2 regions of the Rhodococcus sp. Eu-32 genome follow, and region 2 is predicted to be linked to the other one. Evidence: predicted binding sites of a transcription regulator. Region 2 holds the regulator's gene; the other holds the start of a gene.

Region 1 (7,700 bases), on a different contig from region 2:
TGTCGATGACGTACGGGCCCGTACCGATCGGCTCGCGGACGCGTTCGGTCATGCTGTACGTCCGCGGCACCATCTCGATGAACGACAGCTTGAGCGGGAGAATGGGGTCGGCAGCAGGCGCGGCGACGCTGATCGTCAGCGGATCGACGATGCGGACGTCGAGGTCGGCGTCGCCGAAGACGTAGCCCTCGACGTTGCATCCGAGGTCCGAGTTGACGGCTCTCTCGATCGAGTGCGCCGCGTCCTCCGCCTCGAACGGGCTGCCGTCGCTGAAGGTCACTCCGGGGTGCAGCGCGAACGTCCACTCGCGGTCGGAGACCTGGGTCCAGGAGTCGGCGAGCTTCGGTTCGAGTGTGCCTTCGCTCGGGTTCCGCTCCATCAACGGTTCGGTGATGTTGGACCGAGTGACCACCCCGATGGAGGTCATGGACACGTCGCAGGCTTCCAGCGTCGGAGGTTCTTCCTGCAGGACGATCCGTAAAGTATCTGCGCTCGCCGCCGTGCCGGCGCCGGAGTTCGCGACCGTGCATCCGGTGGCGATCATCGAAAACGTAAGTGCGCCAGCGATGGTGATCGCGGTGCGCGTGGTCCGTCCCTGCTGCACTTCGAGTGCAGGGCTCATGGGGGCCTCCAAAGGGGAGAATGTGACGGGCTGTCGCCGCGTGTGACGGTAGCCACACGTTATGAGGGGGGTGTAGGGCCGTCAACAGGCGTCGACGCCGTATGCAGGGAGTTTCGTGGGTCACATCGGGCTTTCGTAAGCCACCAAGCTCACAGCGCAGGGCATCTGACCTGGTAGAACGAGGTGTGGTTAGGTGACCCATGCTTGCGACCCAGGCTCGGTCATGCCGTTTGGGTATCAATCCATGTTATTTACGTGTTGGACAGGTATCCGACGGGCGACATAACGTACCAGAAAACGCGCACGTCCCCGGCCCGGCGAGGAGTTTCGAATGACGACAGTCGAGAAGGCGAAAGACGGTGTTGTGCAGAGTGATTCGCGCAGCAGCGGGAGGGTGCTCCGAGTCGGGCCATTGAAGCCGTCACTCATGGACACACTTACCGGCGACTACGACGCCCTCGTGCTTCCCGAGCCTTCCGAGCGTGCGACTTTCTTCTCTCAGCACGGTGAGTCGATCACTGCGGCGGTCACTTCGGGGCGCACGGGCGTCGACGCGGAGTTGATGTCGCATCTGCCCAACCTCGGCGCGATCGTTCACTTCGGCGTCGGGTACGACACCACCGACGTCGACGCAGCCGCGCAGCGCGGCATCGGCGTCAGCAACACTCCCGACGTGCTGAACGACTGCGTCGCAGATCTCGCCATCGGGTTGGTGATCGACGCATTGCGGCAGGTGTCGTTCTCCGACCGCTACGTCCGCGCGGGCCGCTGGATCTCCGACGGCAACACACCTCTGACGCGTCAGGTCACCGGAAAGAGAGTGGGCATCATCGGACTCGGTCGGATCGGTACTGCCATCGCAGATCGCCTCGTCGGTTTCCGTTGTGCCATCAGCTATCACAACCGGAACGAGGTCGACGGTTCGCCGCACACGTACTTCTCGACGCCGGCTGCTCTCGCGGGCGCCGTCGACGTTCTGATAGTCGCAGCGTCGGGCGGAAAGGGAACGCGACATCTCGTCGACGCCGACGTCCTCGATGCCCTGGGTCCGCAGGGTTACCTGATCAACATCGCGCGGGGAAGCGTCGTCGACGAGGACGCTCTTGTCGAACGTCTCACCGACGGCCGACTCGCCGGGGCGGGGCTGGACGTGTTCGCGAACGAGCCCGCTGTCCCCGAGGCCTTGCTGGCGTTGGACAACGTCGTGCTGCTTCCGCACGTCGGTAGCGGAACAGTGGAAACCCGAGCCGCCATGGAGGCGTTGACATTGCAGAATCTCGATCAGTTCCTGGCCGACGGCACGCTGACGACGCCGGTGACGCGATGACCGTCGTCGTCGGCTATTCGCCGACAGCAGAAGGCAAGGGCGCGTTGCCATTCGCGTTCGCCGAGGCGGTGCAGCGTGGAACGGATCTGATCATCGTGGCCGAGGAGGACAGCGCTGCCGACGCCGCATTCGGTGCCGCCGTCGAATCCGCTCGCGACGAAGCGGGCGGGCTGGGCGTCGCGGTGAAGATCCACGACAACGAGCCGGGACGATCGCACGCAGACAACCTGATCGACCTGTCGTACGTCGAAGGGACACAACTTCTCGTCATCGGGATCCGTCGTCGCTCACCCGTCGGAAAGCTGTTGATGGGCAGCATCTCTCAGCGTGTCATCCTCGAAGCGCAATGTCCGGTGACGGCCGTCAAGCCGCCGGTGGGGTTGCCGCGCTGACTGGAGTGGCCTCATGGCTCACGTCAGGCAGGTCCAGATCACGTTCGACGCGTCGGATCCAGAGCGGCTGACGCACTTCTGGTGCGAGGTTCTGGGGTACGTCGTACCGACCCCGCCTGACGGGTTCGCGTCATGGACCGATTACGACGCCACCCTGCCCGTCGCGTCACAGGGACGCGGTCCCGGATGCGTCGATCCGACCGGCGCCGGGCCGAGGCTGTTCTTCCAACGCGTGCCCGAGGACAAGGTCGTCAAGAATCGGGTGCACGTCGACGTCCGTGTCGGGACAGGACTCGAAGGTGACGAGCGGCTCGGCGTGTTGGAGGCGGAGTCAGCCCGTCTGGTCGCGCTCGGTGCGACGCAGGTTCGAGTTCAGCACGCGGACGGCGTCGACGAGTCCTGCATAGTGATGCAGGACATCGAGGGCAATGAATTCTGCTTGGACTGACCAGGTCTCGGGTCCATCCACGACTGAGCCCCCGCCTCGATACGAGGTCGGGGGCTCACTGCGTCTCAGCGGACGGACGTCACCACCAGCCGAGATTCGAGCCGTTGGTGAAGATTGCGATGGCGTCGTTGATGAGGGAGAACAGGATGCCGAGCATGTGAGGGGTGTTCCTTTCGTAGTGCTGTCGTGGTGCCGCAACGCCCCGTAGCGAGGTCATGTCGCCCCGGGTGTCAACTCTATGTCGTCCTGTCGACCCATTTCGTTAGCGGGCCTCAGCGGAGCCGCTATCGAACAAGTGTTCGACAAAGTGCAAAACTTGGGTTAGTGTGGGTTCATGCTTTCGGGGGAGAGTGTCGCCGGCCTTGCCGATGACGTGGGGGTTGCGAGCGCACGGGCAGTGCTGCCGATTTCCGACGCCTCCCTCCTGGCTGCTGTCGAATCCATGGAGAATGCGTGGAATTCGGTCGCGGACGTGGATACGAGCATGCTCGACGATGCCGACCGCCGTGCCCTTCTGGTGCGGATGGAGAAGCTTTCTCGGGCGATGTACGGCACCTCGCACACCTGGCTGACCGAACTGATCGAAAACGACGGTCTGGCAGTGCTTCCTGACAGGACGAATGCGTCGCGGTTGGCGAGTTTGTTGCTCGTCGACCCGAGTGTCGCAGGCAAGCGCATCAAGATCGCGGCCAAGATCGCCGACGGTCGTGCGCTGACGGGAGAGAAGCTGGAGCCGCAGTACCCGACGACTGCCGAGGCTCACCGCGACGGGCACATCGACGCCGCCCACGTCACCGTCATCGACGAATTCTTCAAGGATCTGCCGGGAGCAGTGGATCACGATTCGAAGGTCCAGTCCGAGATCCTGTTGTCCGATCTGGCGAAACAGGTTACGCCCGAACAGCTTCGAGTGGCCGCAGCGCGGCTGCACGCGCTTCTGGATCCGGACGGAACGCTGAAGGACGAGAAGGATTCGATAGCGAAGTGCTTCTTCCGGCTCGGGCGGCAGGGCAAGGACGGACTCAGCAAGGGCAGCTTCGTCATCGACGCAGAGTTCCGTGCATACCTCGAACCGATTTTGGCCAAGTACGCGAAGGCGGGGAACTGCAACCCGGACGAGCCGAAGCCAGTCGCAGAGGACGACCCGAGCGACACGTCGAACGACGAACCGACGTTGTTCGACCGTGACGAGGACTCCGACAGCCCCGGTGGCGAGTCCGGTTCCGCGGACTCCGACAGCCCCAGTAGCGAGTCCGGTTCCGCGGACTCCGACAGCCCCGGTAGCGAATCCGGCCCCGCGGATCATCCTGCTTCTGCCCGCGACTCGGTGAACTCCGAGGACGAGAAGCGCCGGGCCGGACGGGATATGCGCAACCAGGGCCAGCGAAACCACGATGCGATGAAGGCGGTGCTGCGTCAGATGCTGGCGTCGGGGAATCTGGGCCAGCACCGAGGCCTACCGGTGACGGCAGTGATCACGATGACGGCGAAGGACCTGGAAACCGCGTCGGGGCATGCTGTCACGGGCACCGGTTCGCTGGTGACCGTCCGCGATGCGATACGGATGGCGTCGCACGCGCACCACTACCTGGCGATTTTCGACGACGACGGACAGGCCCTCTACCTCGGCCGCTCGAAGCGCCTCGCGTCGGCGGACCAGCGGATCGTTCTGATGGCTCGAGACCGGGGATGCACGTTCCCGATGTGCACCCGTCCTGCGACCTGGTGCCAAGTACACCACCTGAACGAGTGGGCCACCGGAGGCGAGACCGACATCGACTCCCTCACCTTCGGTTGCGACCTGCACCATCCGCTCGTCGGCGACGGTCCGAACGACTGGGCCACGACGACGACAGGCCCCGATCATCCCCAGCCGGGCCGAACTCAGTGGCACCCACCCGAATCCGTCGACCCGGATCGCCGCGGCATGGTGAATCACTACCACCATCCGCAGGAGTATCTGTACTCCGAGCCGGAGAACCCGGAGCCGTAGCTTCGGCGCGCGTTGTCCTGCGCGAAACGATTCCACGAGCGGTGCAGAGCGAAATCTGCACCGCTCACAGTCATGCCTGGACGCAGATACCGCCAGCCGGGCCCGAGTCAGTCCGCGTCAGTCCAACGCGCCAGCCGTGCCCGTCCCACCCGCCAGCCGTGCCCGTCCAACCCGCCAGCCGCGTCAGTCCCACCCGCCAGCCGGGCCCGAGTCAGTCCAACCCCAGCCCACCCCGTCAGCTCCATTCCCGTGCAGGCAGGACGTCCGACATGAATCTGTGCAACGCTGGGTTCTCGTTGTCCGGCCGCCAGGCGGCGTGTAGCTCGACCGGTCGCTTCGGCGTCGTGTCGATAGGCCGGAACACGACGCCTTCAGGCTGCATGGTCCTCGACGAGGAGGGAACCAGTGCCATTCCGATTCCCGAGCGCACCAGCACCAACATCGTGTGCACCTGCGTCACGTACTGCACGTACCGCGGCGTGACGCCGACGACGGTGAACGTGCTGATCAGCAACTCGTGAAAGTACCGGGCATCGACGGGCGAGTACATGACGATCGGCTGGTCGTCGAATTCCTCGATCGTCAACTTGTCGTGCTGCGCGAGCGGGTGCGATTCCGGAAGGGCGGCGACGAACGACTCGTGCAGCACCGGTCGGGACGAGATGCCCGGCCTGTTCAACGGAGGCCTGGCAAGACCGAGGTCGATGTCGCCGATCGCCAGTGACTCCATCTGTACCGCCGAGACCATCTCGCGCAGAACCACTTTGACGTCGGGAAGCTGCTCTCTCGCTTTCTCAAGCAGCTGCGGCAACACCGCATGCGCGGAGGCGCCCGTGAATCCGACTGTGACGGTACCGAGATCGCCGGTGGGGACGCGTCGCACGGTCAGTACTGCGCCTTCGGCCAGGTGCACGATCCGGCGGGCGTCGGGAAGGAACGCGACGCCTGCCGCCGTCAGCGTCACGGAACGGCTGGTGCGGTCGATGAGCTGGACGCCGACCTCGTTCTCGAGCTGCTGTATTTGCCGACTGAGCGGCGGCTGCGTCATGTGCAGTCTCTCGGCGGCGCGGCCGAAGTGAAGTTCCTCGGCGACCGCGATGAAGCACGTGAGCCTGTTGAGCGAGAACAATTCATTCACTCCTGATTTCGAAGAAAGCCGCTCGTGGTCAGGTCGGGTATCAACTTAACCTACGAGCGGCCATCGCCGATCAGTTACCAGCGGGGGCTGGTGTTCTCGAAACTCGGGTCGATGCTCTTCATGTACCCGGTGTCGTCGCGGTCCCGCAGACCGCAGTCGAGATACTGCCGATGCAACGCGGCGAGCGCGTCGTCGTCGATCTCGATGCCGAGTCCCGGCCCGGTGGGAACGGCGACGGCGCCGTCGACGATCCCGAGAACCCCGGGCTTGACGACGTCCTCGGTCTTCCACGGCCAGTGCGTGTCGCATGCGTACGTCAGATTCGGCGTCGCCGCCGCCAGATGCACCATCGCGGCGAGGCTGATCCCCAGGTGGCTGTTGGAGTGCATCGACAAGCCCATGTCGAAGTTGTCGCACACGCCCGCAAGCAGACGAGAACGCTGCAGACCGCCCCAGTAGTGATGGTCGGACAGTACGACCTGCACCGAATCTCGCAGTACAGCAGGCTTGAGCTGATCGAATGCGACGACACACATGTTGGTGGCGAGAGGCATTTTCGCCTCTCGTGCCACCTCGGCCATGCCGTCGAGCCCGGGCGTCGGGTCTTCCAGGTATTCGACGATGCCGTCGAGTTCGCCGGCCACCCTGATGGACGTGTCGACCGTCCAGGAGGCATTCGGATCGAGCCGCAGCGGCAGTTCCGGGAAGGCTTCCCGCAATGCTTTGATTCCCGCGATCTCCTCGTCGGGCGGAAACACTCCACCCTTCACCTTGATCGCTCCGAAACCATACTCGCCGATCATCTTTCGGGCCTGCCGAACCAGCCCATCGGGATCGAGCGCCTCACCCCACTCGTCGGGCTCGGCACCGGGATGTGCCGCCCACTTGTAGAACAGATAGGCGCTGAACGGAACCGCGTCTCTGACCCTGCCGCCCAACAGATCCGACACCGGACGCCCGAGAGTCTTGCCCTGCACGTCGAGGCAGGCGACCTCGAACGGCGAGAAGACGCGATCCGTCGTGCTCGCGGTCGTGATCATCCCGGCGACGCCGTCGCCGCCGGTGACGGTCGACGACGCAAGCTGGGTATCGACGGCAGATCGAATTTCGTTGAGCGCGAACACGTCCAGGCCGGTGATTGCCTCGGCTGCCGCCTCCATCCGCGCGACGTGCGCGGTGTCCGCGTACGTCTCGCCGAGACCGACGATGCCTGCGTCCGTGTCCAACTGGATGATCGCACGCAGGGCGTACGGCTGATGGACACCGACGGTGTTGAGCAGCGGCGGATCAGCGAAGGCGACGGGCGTGATGCGCGCGCCCGTGATCCTGATCGGCGCGGCCATCAGTGCACCGCGAGCTCGTGTCCGAGAACCGCGCGGCCGTTCGCGACGATCTCGGTGAGTTCGCTCAGGTGTGCACTGCTGATGTCGACGAGCGGCGGACGGACCGGGCCGGCCTCGATGCCTTCCATCGTGACGCCCGCCTTGATGAGCGAGACCGCATAGCCGGGAACCTGGTCGCGCAGACGGACGAGAGGGTGGAAGAACTCGCGCAGCAGCGTCGCAGTCAGCTTCTCGTTGCCGCTTTCGAGCGAGCGGTAGAAGGCGAGTGCCAGCTCCGGCGCGAACGCGAACGTGGCCGAGGAGTACAGCGTGACACCGATCGCGCGGTACGCCTGCTGCGAGACCTCTGCCGTCGGCAGGCCGTTGAAGAACTGGAACTGCTTGCCCGACGGTTCCAGCGCGTCGAGCACCGCGCGGACGATGCGGCCGACCTGATC
Region 2 (7,700 bases):
CCGCCGCGAACCAGTTCCGAATCGAGTACGACGGTTCTGTCGATACTCGGGTTCGCTGTCAGTGTGACGATCATGCGGTCACGACCTCGATTCCGTTGTCGGTCAAACTCTTACGATCCGTGTCCTCGATGTCGCCGTCGGTGACGACGACGTCGATGTGGTCCAGTCTGGCGAAGCTCACGAGGTGTTCGCGGCCGATCTTCGTCGAATCCGCAAGAACGACAACATGATTGGCGCAATTGACCATCGCTCGTTTCACGGCGGCTTCGTCGCTGTCCGGTGTGGACAGCCCGTGGCCGATACTGAGGGCGTTGGTGCCGATGAACGCGACGTCGACGCGCAGCCATTCGAGCGCCTGCATGGCCTCGGGTCCGACGGCGGCCTGCGTCGTACCGCGCACGCGGCCGCCGAGCATCCGCAGGTTCACGCCGGTGAGCGGCGCAACCCTCGCGGCGATCGGTACCGAATTGGTGACGAGAGTCAGGTCGCGGTCGCCGGTCAGCAGGGAGGCCAGTCGCCCGGTGGTGGTTCCGGCGTCGAAGACGGCGCTGCCGCCCGCGGGAGGAAGGTAGTCGAGCGCTGCGGACGCGATCGCGTCCTTCTGCTCCGCGCGCGTGTACTCGCGCTCTCCGACACCGGGCTCGGTGGCCGTCAGCGCCGATGCGGGCACCGCTCCACCGTGTACTCGACGCACGACGCCGAGGCGGTCGAGCACTGCGAGATCGCGTCGCACCGTTTCGGTGGTGACGCCGTAGGCAACGGACAGGTCGGCGACGGAGACGCGGCCGCGGGTGCTGATCAGTTCCGCGATGGATTGCTGTCGTTCTTCTGCGTACACCCCCGACTCCTTCCTGATTACTGTTGGTTTATGTTGTTTTACGCCCGTATCTGTTGACATGTCAAGGCCAACGAGTAATCTCGATCACAGACAACGGCGGGTGACGGGTCGAACACACCGAACGACGAAGGAGGACACATGACGGGATCGCTGCGATCCGATGCGCAGGACACGGTGTTGCGGGGGACTCCTGTCGTTCCCGGTGTGGGATTCGGCCCGGTCATCCGACCCGGCCGTCGCCCGGAAGTTCCGACCGACACGACCGTCGTCGACGACGCGGCGCGCGGCGAAGAGCTCGAACGCTTCCGCACGGCCGCCGCGACCGTGGCCGCCCGGCTGCGGGGACGAGCGGAACTCGCGACCGGGGCCGCGTCGGAAGTCCTGTCGGCGAACGCCGCGATGGCCCAGGATCGCGGATGGCTCGGTGCCGCCGAGAAGCTGATCTCCAAGGGCACCCGCGCGACGGCAGCGACGGAAGCAGCAACGCAACAGATCGCGACGATGTTCGAAAAGCTCGGCGGACTGATGGCCGAGCGCGTCACCGACCTTCGGGACATCCGCGACCGGGTCGTCGCCGAAATTCTCGGAGTCGACGAGCCCGGCGTGCCGGTGCCGACCGAGCCGTCGATCCTCTTCGCCGACGACCTGGCGCCGGCCGACACCGCAGGTCTCGACGCCACCCTCGTCGTCGGCTTGGCGACGTCGCTCGGCGGGCCCACCAGTCACACCGCGATCATCGCGCGTCAGCTGGGCATCCCCTGCATCGTCGCCGTTGCCGGTCTCGACGACGTGCCCGCGGGCACGACGGCCATGGTCGACGGCACGACGGGCGACGTGGTGCTCGACCCGAACGCGGACGACGCGGCGAGGCTCGTCGCCGACGCGAAAGCCGAACTCGCCCGTGTGTCGGGCTGGAGCGGTCCGGGCGCCACGGCGGACGGTCACACCGTCGACATCCTCGCGAACGTCCAGGACGGCGCTGGCGCGCGCGCAGCCCGCAGTTCCGCGGCGGACGGCGTCGGACTGTTTCGGACGGAGTTGTGCTTCTTGGACCGCGACGCCGAGCCGACAGTCGACGAGCAAGCCGCGATCTACGGGGAGGTGCTGGATGCGTTCGCCGGACACAAGGTCGTTGTCCGCACACTCGATGCAGGCTCGGACAAGCCGCTGCGCTTCGCCAATCACGCCGACGAGGCCAACCCTGCCCTCGGTGTTCGTGGAATCCGCATCGCGGAACAGGATCGTGGCATCCTGTATCGCCAGCTCGACGGCATCGCCGCCGCAGCGAAGGCGACCGGCTCGAACCCGTGGGTCATGGCCCCGATGATCGCGACCGCCGCCGAGGCCGCTGCGTTCGCAGCCGACGTGCGTGAGCGCGGGCTGAAACCCGGGGTGATGATCGAGGTCCCCGCCGCGGCCCTGCTGGCCGAGCACATTCTCGAGCACGTCGACTTCCTGTCGATCGGCACGAACGACCTCGCCCAGTACACGATGGCAGCCGACCGGATGTCCTCTGAACTGGCCGCGCTGACCGATCCGTGGCAGCCTGCCGTGCTCGCGCTCGTCTCGCACACCGCCAAGGCAGGTGCCGCCGCAGGCAAGCCGGTCGGTGTGTGCGGCGAGGCAGCGGCCGATCCGTTGCTCGCGTGTGTGCTCGTGGGTCTGGGCATCACGTCGCTGTCGGCTGCGTCGGCCGCCGTCGCCCACGTCGGAGCGAAGCTGTCGACCGTCACGTTCGACAAGTGCGTCGAAGCAGCCGACGCCGCTCTGCGCGCGGACAGCGCTTCCGCCGCACGCGCGGCGGTTGCTGCAATCCTGAACTGAATGCCCTCTAGGATTCAGTCCTTGTGAGTCGAAACTTCGGATGGACCCTGCACGGCAACGGAAAGACTGTCGCTGCAGGCGCGGTGGTGGCCCCGGACGAACGTCTGTCGTGGCCGCGCACGATCGGTATCGGAATGCAGCACGTCATCGCCATGTTCGGTGCGACGCTGTTGGTTCCGACGGTCACCGGATTCCCGGTGACCACCACCTTGCTCTTCTCCGGAATCGGCACCGCGCTCTTCCTGGTGATCACACGCGGACGCATTCCGAGCTACCTCGGATCGTCGTTCGCGTTCATCGCCCCGCTCAGTGCTGCGCAGGCAGACGGGCCGGCAGCGCAACTCGGCGCCGTCATGTCCGTCGGAATCGTCCTGGCCGCAATCGGTTTCGTCGTCAGGTTCGCGGGCGGACGGGTGATCGAAGCCGTCATGCCGCCGGTCGTCACCGGAGCCGTCGTCGTCTTGATCGGGCTCAACCTGGCTCCGGCCGCGACGTCGTCGTTCGAGGCGCAGCCGCTCGTCGCGGCGGTGACGTTGATCGCGATTCTGCTCGTCACCGTCGTCGGTCCAGGACTTCTCGGTCGGCTCGGCATTCTGGTCGGCGTCGTGATCGGATGGGTCTTCGCGGCCGTTCTCGGCGAGATCGACCAGACCAGGCTCGACGCGATGCGCGACGCGGCCTGGATCGGCGTGCCCGAGTTCCGCGGGCCGACGTTCGAGCTGTCCGTCGTACTCATCGCCCTGCCGGTCGTGATCGTGTTGATCGCGGAGAACGTCGGACACGTCAAGGCCGTGTCGGCCATGACGGGGAAGTCGCTCGACGACCTGGCCGGTGACGCGTTGATCGCCGACGGCCTGGCCACCACCCTGGCCGGCGCGGCAGGTGGGTCGGGGACGACGACGTACGCGGAGAACATCGGCGTCATGGCCGCCACCCGTGTCTACTCGACGGCCGCGTACTGGGTCGCCGCCGCGACCGCCGTGATTCTCGCGTTCTCGCCGAAGTTCGGGGCTCTCGTCTTCACCGTTCCTTCCGGGGTCATCGGCGGTGCGACGCTCGTGCTGTACGGCCTGATCGGTCTCCTCGGTGTACGCATCTGGTTCGACAACAAGGTCGACTTCACCGACCCGGTCAACCTGATGGTCGTGGCCGCGGCGCTCGTCGCAGGCATCGGGGACCTGACGCTGACGGTCGGCTCGGTCGAACTCGGCGGCATTGCATGGGGCTCGGTGGGCATCCTCGTCGGCTATCCGATCGTGCGCAGCCTGGCTCGGGCGCGACAGAACTGACGTACCGCGCGTTCGGTCACCGATGACGCACGAAACGGTCATCGACTGCGAACTCGGTTCGGTCGTAGTGTTCGAACTACGCCAACCGTCGGCGGCGAGGTTCCATGCCGTCCGGCAGTACCGATGAGGAGTGATGAAGTGGAACGCACCCTGTTCGATCCGGAGCACGATCTCTTCCGCGAGTCGTACCGCAAGTTCCTCGAACAACACGTCGCTCCGAATCACGCGACGTGGGAAGAGCAGAACATCGTCGACCGTGACGTGTGGGTCGAAGCCGGAAAGCAAGGCTTTCTCGGTATGGCCGTGCCCGAGGAGTACGGCGGCGGGGGAGTCGAGGACTTCCGGTACAACTCCATCGTCACCGAGGAGACGACCAGGGGTGGCTACAGCGGCATCGGCTTCACACTGCACAACGACGTCGTCGCGCCGTACCTGATCAAGCTCACCAACGAGGAGCAAAAGAAGCGGTGGCTGCCCGGATTCTGTTCGGGCGAACTGATTTCCGCGATCGCGATGACCGAGCCCGGCACCGGCAGCGACCTGCAGGGCATCAAGACCAAAGCCGTTCGTGACGGTGACGAGTGGGTGCTGAACGGGTCGAAGACGTTCATCACCAACGGAATCAACGCCGACATCGTCATCGTCGTCGCGTGCACCGATCCGGACAAGGGCGCGCAGGGCTTCAGCCTGCTCGTCGTCGAACGGGACATGCCCGGCTTCGAACGCGGCCGCAATCTCGACAAGATCGGCATGAAGGCGCAGGACACCGCCGAACTCAGCTTCACCGACGTTCGAGTGCCTGCTGCGAACCTGCTCGGCGAAGAAGGCATGGGCTTCATCTACCTCATGCAGAACCTCCCGCAGGAGCGACTGTCCATCGCCGTCGTCGCTGCCGCCGCCATGGAGTCCGCGCTCGACATGACAATTCAGTACTGCCGCGACCGCAAGGCGTTCGGCAAGTCGATCGGCAAGTTCCAGAACACCCGCTTCGTACTGGCCGAACTGGCCACCGAGACCACGGCGACCCGCATCATGGTCGACAAGTTCATCGAACTGCTCAACGCCGGAACGCTGACGGTGCAGGAAGCTGCGATGGCCAAGTGGTGGACGACCGAGAACCAGGTCAAGCTGATCGATCGGTGCCTGCAGCTGCACGGCGGCTACGGCTACATGAAGGAATACCCGATCGCCAAGGCGTACATGGACTCACGCGTCCAGACGATCTACGGCGGCACCACCGAGATCATGAAGGAGATCATCGGGCGCGGGCTGGACCTGTAGTTCCGCCTTCCCGTCCTTTCTCTTTCCCGGCCGAGGGTGACATTCGGTCACTCCGAGTGACCGGAAGGCCACATTCGCTCCGGCCGGGATGCGGCCCGGACGACAGCACGAAGCCCGCGCTCACCGAGTACGACCTCGGTGGACGCGGGCTTCGTCGTTCGTGGAATCAGAGCTTGCGCATCACGGTGACGACCTTGCCCAGGATTGCGGCGTCGTTGCCCGGAATGGGTTCGAACAATGGGTTGTGCGGCATGAGCCAGATATCGCCCTTCGACCGCTTGAACGTCTTCACGGTGGCCTCGCCGTCGATCATCGCCGCGACGATGTCGCCGTTGTCGGCCACGCTCTGCTGCCGTACGACCACCCAGTCGCCGTCGCAGATCGCGGCGTCGATCATCGACTCGCCGACGACCTTGAGAAGGAACAACGACCCCTGGCCGACGAGTTCGCGGGGCAGCGGAAAGACGTCCTCGACGGCTTCCTCGGCGAGAATCGGGCCACCGGCGGCGATACGTCCGAGGACGGGCACGAACGTGGGTGTCGGCAGCTGATCCTCGGCGGCAGCCGAACCGTCGGCGACGGCGGCTGCGTGATCGGCCTGCACCTCGTCGAGTCCGCGAACATCCACCGCACGGGGACGGTTCGCGTCACGGCGCAGGAATCCCTTGCGTTCGAGCGTCCGCAGCTGATGGGCGACCGACGACGTCGACGTCAGACCGACCGCGTCACCGATCTCACGGATGCTCGGCGGGTACCCGCGCTCGGTGACCGATGCGCGAATGACCTCGAGTACCTTGCGCTGACGCTCCGTGAGCCCCGCGTTGATGTCGGTGCCTTCTCCTTCGAAGGCCTTCGCCGTCGGCACGGCGGCAGGCTTGCCCGCCGAACTCTTGCCGGCAGACCTGGATCCGGCGGACTTCGGTGCCGGTGTAGACCCTGACGAGGTCTCGTCCTTCATACGTGCATCCTCCTGCCGTCTCGGCGTGCGTTGCCGATGCTGGTGTGGCTGTCGCCTGTGGTTCTGTGACGCCATTTCGAGTGGTGCCGGTGTGACGTGTGGTTTCTGACACGAATCTAGCCCGTCGACGCTGTTCGATCAAACATCTGTTCGATCCGTGTCGCATTTTCTACTGACTTTGTCGGACCCGCGTGATAGAACTTCGAACAAGCGTTCATCGAACGCCTGATCGAATGGAACGAAGGCAAGTGTTCGATCATCGTCGACAGCAGTGGAGATCTCGATGAGCATCACGGTTTCAGACCCTCGGGTGGTCCGCCCGGTCGCGCGTCCCTCCCGTCGACGCGCAACGCCCGCGCGACGTCGCTACGTGCACTCGGCCCCGTCGGCACATCAGCCGTCGTCGATGGGTGCGTACGCGGACTCGTGCGTCGAAGAACGCCGTTCCGATCAGTCGATCTCGTGGCAGGCCACCGTGGCAGGCGTCGTGGGTACCGCAGTGGTGATCCTCGCGCTGGTCGGGCTCGCCAACCTCCGCGCGGGGCAGCTCGAACCGGCGTCGCAGCCGCCCAGTCAATCGGTGGAGCACGTCGTACCGTCGGCCACGGGAGAATGATCTCGTCATGTCGCCGGTGGTCGGCTTTCCGTCCCAGACGGGTGATCGAGTTCAGCACGTAGCGCTCCGAGTATTCTCGGAGCCTGCACCTCCCGTGCGTCCTAGGTGTTTCACGGGTCCTCCGCGTTCGACCGGTGATGGCGGGGAGTGCATCGGCTACGACGGAGGCTCCGACATGCATTGCCCGTTCTGCAGGCACCCTGATTCGCGCGTGGTGGATTCCCGCGAGGCGGACGAAGGCCAGGCGATTCGTCGGCGTCGGTCGTGCCCGGAATGCGGTCGTCGGTTCACCACCGTCGAAACAGCGGTCCTCGCGGTCGTGAAGCGCAGCGGCGTCACCGAGCCGTTCAGCCGCGAGAAGGTCGTCAAAGGTGTGCGGCGCGCGTGCCAGGGCCGGGATGTCGACAACGACGCGTTGAACCTCCTGGCTCAGCAGGTGGAGGACGCGGTTCGTGCGTCCGGATCCGCCGAAATTCCCAGCCACGAGGTCGGATTGGCCATTCTCGGCCCACTCCGCGATCTCGACGAAGTAGCCTACTTGCGCTTCGCGTCCGTGTACCGATCCTTCAGCTCGGCCGAGGATTTCGAGAAGGAGATCCTCGAATTGCGCGCGCATCGCGAGGCCGGCGTCAGCGACTGACTGCGTCCATCGCCTTCATGATTCGTTTCTCGGACACCGGATAGGCAGTTCGAATCCCCTGCGCGAACAGGCCGATGCGAAGTTCCTCGATAGACCAGAACACGTCCTGGACGGCCGAACTCCTCTGTCGTGCCTCGGGTAGCGACTTCAGCAGGCGGTCGTACGCGTCGTAGACGCGATCCAGCACATCCATGCCCGCATCGTCACGAGACGCGCTGCTCGGCAACGACTTCAGGCGAGCGGTTGCGCCCTGC

Evidence for each region. The regulator LexA, encoded in region 2, represses DNA repair genes until DNA is damaged. The targets are predictions, from matches to a motif close to CGAACANNTGTTCG.
Region 1: DK926_RS25190 (DUF222 domain-containing protein) is a predicted target of LexA. The motif match lies at 3,078-3,091, and genes of this name have one in related genera.

What each region holds. Positions count from the first base shown of each region.
Region 1 covers NZ_QGNK01000033.1:22,030-29,729, reverse strand. Annotated here, with positions in the region: gene DK926_RS25210 (ABC transporter substrate-binding protein) at 1-622, opposite strand, end outside; gene DK926_RS25205 (2-hydroxyacid dehydrogenase) at 954-1,949, shown strand; gene DK926_RS25200 (universal stress protein) at 1,946-2,341, shown strand; gene DK926_RS25195 (VOC family protein) at 2,355-2,789, shown strand; gene DK926_RS26820 (hypothetical protein) at 2,869-3,006, opposite strand; gene DK926_RS25190 (DUF222 domain-containing protein) at 3,124-4,782, shown strand; gene DK926_RS25185 (LysR substrate-binding domain-containing protein) at 5,018-5,911, opposite strand; gene DK926_RS25180 (glucarate dehydratase family protein) at 5,995-7,266, opposite strand; gene DK926_RS25175 (5-dehydro-4-deoxyglucarate dehydratase) at 7,263-7,700, opposite strand, start outside.
Region 2 covers NZ_QGNK01000030.1:15,941-23,640, reverse strand. Annotated here, with positions in the region: gene DK926_RS24525 (1-phosphofructokinase family hexose kinase) at 1-74, opposite strand, end outside; gene DK926_RS24520 (DeoR/GlpR family DNA-binding transcription regulator) at 71-838, opposite strand; gene ptsP (phosphoenolpyruvate--protein phosphotransferase) at 977-2,662, shown strand; gene DK926_RS24510 (solute carrier family 23 protein) at 2,686-3,951, shown strand; gene DK926_RS24505 (acyl-CoA dehydrogenase family protein) at 4,090-5,232, shown strand; gene lexA (transcriptional repressor LexA) at 5,399-6,190, opposite strand; gene DK926_RS24495 (hypothetical protein) at 6,474-6,806, shown strand; gene nrdR (transcriptional regulator NrdR) at 6,982-7,446, shown strand; gene hrpA (ATP-dependent RNA helicase HrpA) at 7,436-7,700, opposite strand, start outside.